DNA from 2 places in the Uniformispora flossi genome. Region 2 is predicted to be linked to the other one. Evidence: riboswitches for the same ligand, from Rfam matches in the RefSeq annotation. Region 2 holds a riboswitch; the other holds the start of a gene.
What was found. A riboswitch is a leader RNA that binds a small molecule or an ion and turns the genes downstream of it on or off. The one in region 2 is predicted to bind S-adenosylmethionine.

Region 1: it holds a riboswitch for S-adenosylmethionine, as region 2 does, so the genes downstream of both, thrC (threonine synthase) here and ACPA54_RS19145 (aminotransferase class V-fold PLP-dependent enzyme) in region 2, are expected to answer to the same signal.

What each region holds. Positions count from the first base shown of each region.
Region 1 is NZ_JBMULZ010000004.1:451,572-454,969, reverse strand. It holds gene ACPA54_RS11905 (alpha,alpha-trehalose-phosphate synthase (UDP-forming)) at 1-417, opposite strand, end outside; gene ACPA54_RS11900 (glucosyl-3-phosphoglycerate synthase) at 515-1,498, opposite strand; SAM riboswitch class I at 1,688-1,828, shown strand; gene thrC (threonine synthase) at 1,842-3,116, shown strand; gene ACPA54_RS11890 (ubiquitin-like small modifier protein 1) at 3,156-3,398, shown strand, end outside.
Region 2 is NZ_JBMULZ010000008.1:29,475-32,872, forward strand. It holds gene ACPA54_RS19130 (hypothetical protein) at 1-6, shown strand, start outside; gene ACPA54_RS19135 (response regulator) at 138-557, shown strand; gene trpD (anthranilate phosphoribosyltransferase) at 684-1,766, shown strand; SAM riboswitch class IV at 1,862-1,976, shown strand; gene ACPA54_RS19145 (aminotransferase class V-fold PLP-dependent enzyme) at 2,024-3,398, shown strand, end outside.

The DNA.
Region 1 (3,398 bases), on a different contig from region 2:
GAACGCCGCGTTGTAGGCCTCGTACGACGCCCACTCCTTGCGGAACCGGCCGTCGAAGACCGGCGTGGTCGCCGTGTCGTACAGCATGTGGTGGATGAACCACAGCGTCGAATTGGCTATGGCGTTGTAGGCCCGCGCGAACGTCCCCGGGTCGATGTCCAGCATGTGGACGGCCAGTCCGCCGGTGTCGTACCCGGCCCGGTCGATCCGCCCGGCCGGCGCTTCCCGCGCCGCGGTGCGGTCCGCCTCCGACAGCGCCGCGCACACCCACACCGCGCCGGTGCCCTGGCCTGCCGCGGAGAGCCCGGACACGAGTCCGCCGCCGCCGCGCCGGACGCTCAGCGAACCGTCGTCCTCGGCGTGGAACGACACCGGACCGCGGTTGGACGCGACAAGGACACGTGCTTGGGCGCTCATGCCTGCAAACCTAGCCATCCGGCCGGTCGGACAAACCCCGGAGCCGTGCCGCGCACCCGGGCGCGACCCGGCACGGCGTCCGGGACTGCCCGCGGGATCAGCCGGCGAGCGCGTCGCGGGCGCGGTACTCCGGGATCGTGATCATCGGGGGCCGTTCGTGCGCGGCCACGTCGTGGCTGGTCACCCGGAACCCCTTCTCGTCGCGTTCGAACTGGGCGAACAGCGTGTTGAGGCCGCCCGCGCCCTTGCGCACCCGGCCGTCGCGGTGCAGCCGCTCCAGCACCGCCTGCCAGATCTCGCCCGCCATCCGGCCGAGCCCGGCTTCGTCCTGGTGGCTGTGCCGCCGCACGCCCACGTCGACCTGCGCCATCGCGTCCAGGCCGACCAGGTTCAGGGTGTCGACGAGCATCGCGGTCTCGATGCCGTAGCCGCACGGGAACGGCAGGCGTTCCAGGAGGTGGCGGCGCACCGCGTACTCGCCGCCGAGCGGCTGCACGAACCCGGCGAGTTCCGGCCAGTACATGTTGAGCAGGGGACGCGCGACCAACTCGGTGACCCGGCCGCCGCCCGCGGGCACCACGGTGTCGCCGATCTCCAGCGGCCGGTCGTACATCGCCTTCACGAGCTGCACGGACGGGTCGGTCAGCAGCGGGCCGAGGATGCCGGACACGAAGTCCGCGGAGAACCCGCGCAGGTCGGCGTCGACGAAGCAGACGAGGTCGCCGGTCGTGGCGAGAAGCGATCGCCACAGCACCTCGCCCTTGCCGCGCACCGCGGGCAGCCGGGGCAGGATCTCGTCGCGGTGCACCACGCGGGCGCCCGCCGCGGCGGCGACGTCGGCAGTGCGGTCGGTGGACCCGGAGTCGACCACGACCAGCTCGTCGACGAGCGGGTGGCGCTCCATCAGCTCGCTGCGGATCGTGCGGACTATCGCCCCGACGGTCGGCTCCTCGTCGAGGGCCGGCAGCACCACGCTGACCCGGATCTGCCCTGCCCGCTTTGCTTCCACCAGCTTCGGGACCGGCCAATCGGCGGCGGTCGAGGACCTCCGGTCCAGCCAGCGGCTCACCTCGGGCAGCACTGTGACGTTCCCCTGTCGCTTCTTGCGCGCATCGTGCGATTCGTGTGTCTATCGTCTCGCGTGGCGGACGGCGATGATCGGCGGGTGGCCGCTTCGGTTACAGTCTTCGTCACGAGGTACGACGATCGCACGTCGACCCGGACAAATGCGGTGCACGAGCCGGTGATACGGCCCACTAGCCCGCCATACAGCTCATCCAGAGGGGCAGAGGGAACGGCCCGTTGAAGCCCCGGCAACCATCCGATCGGTACCCATGTGCATTGCACGCGGGCCTCCCGGCGGACTGGTGCCAAGTCCGTCCCGCGGGAACCCCCGTGGGGAAGATGAGGAGAGAGGCCTCGCCATGGCTACACCCACGATCGATTCCGCCGCCCTGACCTCCGGTGCCTTCGGCCCCGCGGCCGCCTTGTCGTGCCGCGAATGCGGTGAGCGCTACGACCTCGGCCCGATCTTCGCGTGTGCGTTCTGTTTCGGGCCGCTGGAGGTCGCCTACGACTTCTCCGGCGGCGTGACCCGCGAGCAGATCGAAGCCGGTCCGAACAGCATCTGGCGGTACGCGCCGCTGCTGCCCGTGTCCGCGGACGTGGCCTCCCGCCCGAACCTCAACCCGGGCTTCACCAAGCTGGTCGCGGCCCGCAACCTGGGCCGCGAGCTGGGCCTGAAGGACCTGTACGTCAAGGACGACTCGGGCAACCCGACGCACTCGTTCAAGGACCGCGTGGTGGCCATCGCCCTCGAGGCGGCCCGCAACTTCGGCTTCACCACGCTCTCCTGCTCGTCGACCGGGAACCTGGCCGGTGCCGTCGGCGCCGCGGCCGCCCGGGCGGGCCTGCGCTCCTGCGTGTTCATCCCGTCCGACCTGGAGGCCGGCAAGGTCGTCACGGCGGCCGCCTACGGCGGCGAGCTGGTCGCGATCGAGGGCACCTACGACGAGGTCAACCGATTCTGCTCGGAGCTGATCGGCGACCCGGTCGGCGAGGGATGGGGCTTCGTCAACGTCAACCTGCGGCCGTACTACGGCGAGGGCTCCAAGACGCTGGCCTACGAGATCGCCGAGCAGCTCGGCTGGCGGCTGCCCGAGCAGATCGTGATCCCGATCGCGTCCGGCTCGCAGCTCACCAAGATCGACAAGGGCTTCCGCGAGCTGATCAAGCTCGGCCTGGTCGAGGACGCCCCCTACAAGATCTTCGGGGCGCAGGCCGAGGGCTGCTCGCCGGTGTCCGCCGCGTGGAAGGCCGGGCACGACGTGATCCGGCCGGTCAAGCCGGACACCATCGCCAAGTCCCTGGCCATCGGCAACCCGGCGGACGGGCCCTACGTGCTCGACGTGTGCAAGCGGACCGGCGGCGCGGTGGAGGACGTCGACGACACGCAGGTCGTCGACGCGATCAAGCTGCTGGCCCGGACCGAGGGCATCTTCGGCGAGACCGCGGGCGGCGTGACCGTCGGCGTGCTGCGCAAGCTGGTGGAGACCGGGCAGCTGGACCCGGACGCCACGACCGTCGTCCTCAACACCGGCGACGGACTCAAGACCCTGGACGCCATCGAGGGCACGACGGGCGCGACCGCGACCATCCGCCCTTCGCTGGACGCGTTCCGCGCGGCCGGCCTGGCCTGACGCCGCCTCCGTAAGAGCCTCGAAAGGTTGATGACACAGATGAGCGTTTCCGTCCGCATTCCGACGATCCTGCGCACCTACACCGACGGCGCCGCCGAGGTCACCGCCGAGGGCGCGACGCTGGCCGAGGTCGTCGAGTCGCTGGAGAAGAGCTACCCGGGCATCGCGGCGCGCGTGCTCGACGACACCGGCAAGCTGCGCCGGTTCGTGAACGTCTATGTCAACGACGACGACGTGCGTTTCGCGGACGGCCTGCAGACCGCGACGCCGGACGGTGCGAAC
Region 2 (3,398 bases):
TCCTGATGTCGATCACGTGCTTGGAGTCCGTGATCCGCGAGGGGTAGCATCCGCGGTGTTGTAACGCGGATCACAGCGGGACCGCATCCGGGCTCCGGGCGGCGGACGCCGGCGGACGACGACCAGGGCAGGTGGCTATGGCGCACAGCGGCGACACCATGACCGTCCTCGTGTACAGCGACGACCGCAACACTCGGCAGAAGGTCATGCTCGCGCTCGGCCGGCGCCCCGCGGCGGACGTGCCGCGGCTGGAGTACTACGAGTGCGCGACCGAACCCGCGGTCATCGCCCGGATGGACAAGGGCGGCTACGACTTGGTGGTCCTCGACGGCGAGGCCGCGCCCGCCGGCGGGATGGGCATCTGCCGCCAGCTCAAGGACGAGGTCTACAACTGCCCGCCGGTGCTCGTGCTGGTCGGCCGCCCGCAGGACGCGTGGCTGGCGACCTGGTGCCGCGCCGACGCGGTGGTGTCGCACCCGCTCGACCCGGTCACCCTCGCGGCGTCCGCGGCGGGCCTGCTGCGGACCCGTGCCGCGGCCCGCACGCGCGCTTCCTGACCGGCCGACGCGCCTCGGGCATGTCCGAGGCGCGCGCCGACCATCCTGCGGACACGCCGGAATGCGCTTGCCGCGCGCGGCTACGCTGAGTCCGACCTGATCGGACACGTCACGCGGGAGCGGACCATGAGCGCCTCGGCCTCGGCAGCGGTGAAGAGCACCAACCCCGGGCAGGGCCGGTCCTGGCCGGACGTTCTCACGGCGCTGATGCACGGCGAGGACCTCGACGCGCCGACCACCGCCTGGGCGATGGACCGCATCATGTCGGGCGAGGCGACGCCGGTGCAGATCGCCGGGTTCGTCGTGGCACTGCGCGCCAAGGGCGAGACCGTCGACGAGGTCACCGGCCTCGTCGACGCGATGTACGGGCACGCGGTCACCATCGAGGTGCCCGGTCCGATCGTCGACATCGTCGGCACCGGCGGCGACCGGGCCCGGACCGTCAACATCTCCACGATGTCCGCGATCGTGGTCGCCGGGACCGGCGCCACGGTCGTCAAGCACGGCAACCGGTCGGCGTCCTCCGCGAGCGGCGCCGCCGACGTCCTCGAAGCCCTCGGCGTGCGGCTGGACCTGACGCCCGAGCAGGTGGTGCGCACCGCCGTCGACGCCGGGGTCACGCTGTGCTTCGCGCAGCGCTTCCACCCGTCGCTGCGGCACGCGGCGCAGGCTCGCAGCGAACTCGGCGTGCAGACGACGTTCAACATCCTGGGCCCGCTGACCAACCCGGCGCGCGCTCCGCACGCCGCGGTCGGGGTGGCGGACCCGCGCATGGCGCCGCTGATGGCGGGTGTGTTCGCCCGGCGCGGCGCGTCGGCGCTGGTGTTCCGCGGCGACGACGGCCTCGACGAGCTGACCATCACCACCACGTCCAAGGTGTGGATCGCCCGCGACGGCGAGGTCCGCGAAGACCGGGTCGACCCGCGCGACTTCGGCATCGCGCAGGTGCCGATCGAGGCGCTGCGCGGCGGCGACGCGGCGCACAACGCCGGGGTCGTGCGGCAGCTGCTCGCGGGTGAGCGCGGCCCCGTCCGGGATGCCGTGCTGCTCAACTCCGCGGCGGCGCTGGCCGCCCTGCACCCGGCCGACGACACGCCGCTCGCCGATCGGCTCGCGGACGGCATCGCCCGCGCGGCGGACGCCATCGATTCGGGCAAGGCCCAAGCGGCGCTCGACCGGTGGGTCGAGACCACGCGCTCCTTCGACTGAACCCCGTTCCACACGCCGGTATCGGCCGTCTCGCGATGCGGGACGGCCGATATCCGTGTTGAGCCGCAGCCGCTGATGCGGTAATAATCCTTCCAGGTCACGAGTGACAGCGTTTTGGCCCCGGCTTGCTGTCCGGCAACCCTCCTCCGCGGCGGGGTGCCCCGGGTGATGACCAGGCCGGACGCAGCAGCGCTCCGGCAAGCGCGGACCCTCTCGACGCACTGGCATTCCGGGGTCCTCGACCCTGGAGGCTCGCCATGTCCGCTGTCGCTTTCGTTGCCGAATCTTCCGTTTTCTCCGCTTCGGTCGACGGTGTGCTGCCCGTGCCGCTGCCGGTCGTCGGGCGCGACGTGCGGGTCCCGCTGGTCACCGGCGGCGACGCCGAATACGCGGCCCTCGACTACGCGGCCAGCGCGCCGTGTCTCCAGCGGGTGTGGGACGACGTGGCCGCCTACCTGCCGTACTACGGCAGCGTGCACCGCGGTGCCGGCTACCTGTCGCAGCTGTCCACGGACCTGTACGAGCAGAGCCGCGCCACCGTCGCCGGCTACCTGGACGCCCGCGCCGACGATGTCGTGCTGTTCACCCGCGGCACCACCGACTCCCTCAACCTGCTCGCCGCCGCGCTCCCGGCCGGCACCCGGGTGTTCGTGTTCGAGACCGAGCACCACGCGGCGCTGCTGCCGTGGCGCCGCACCGCCGACGTCACCCAGCTGCCCGCGCCCGGCAGCCACGCCGAAGCGGTCGCCGCGCTGGACGCCGCCCTCGCCGCGAGCGACCCGGGCACGCCGCGGCTGGTGTGCGTGACCGGCGCGTCCAACGTCACCGGCGAGCTGTTCCCGGTCGCCGAACTCGCCGCCACCGCGCACCGGCACGGCGCGCGCATCGTGCTGGACGCCGCGCAGCTCGCGCCGCACCACAAGGTGTCGCTCGCCGGGCTCGACGTGGACTGGGTCGCCTTTTCCGGGCACAAGCTGTACGCGCCGTTCGGCGCGGGCGTGCTGGCCGGGCGCGGCGACTGGCTCGCGGAGGCCGAGCCGTACCTGGCGGGCGGCGGCGCGAGCAAGACCGTGACCGCGGACGCCGTGGAGTGGAACGGCGGTTCGGCCCGGCACGAGGCCGGTTCGCCGAACGTCGTCGGTGCCTACGCGATCGCGTCGGCGTGCCGCGCGCTCGACGAGGCCGGCCTGGAGGCGCTCGCCGCGCGCGAGGAAGCGCTGCTGGCGCGGCTGCGCGCGGGGCTCGCGGACATTCCGGAGGTGCGCACGCTCGACCTGTTCGGTCCCGAGTCGGCGCGCGTCTCGGTGCTGTCGTTCGTGGTGGAGGGGTGGAACAGCTCGCGGTTCGCCGCCGCACTGTCCGCGGAGTACGGCATCGGCGTCCGCGACGGCCTGTTCTGCGCGCACCCGCTGGTGCGCAAGCTCCTCGGCGGCCGCTCGGACGCGCCCACCGAGTGCGGTGCGCCGGACGCGCCCGCGGGGGAGCAGAACCTCAACGCGATCCGGGTGAGCTTCGGAGCGGGTACGCCGGAGGAGCACCTCGACCGGTTCGTCGCCGCGGTGCGCGAACTGGTCGCGCGTGGGGCGCGGTGGACGTACCGCACGGACGGCGGGCGCTGCGTGCCCGAGGCCG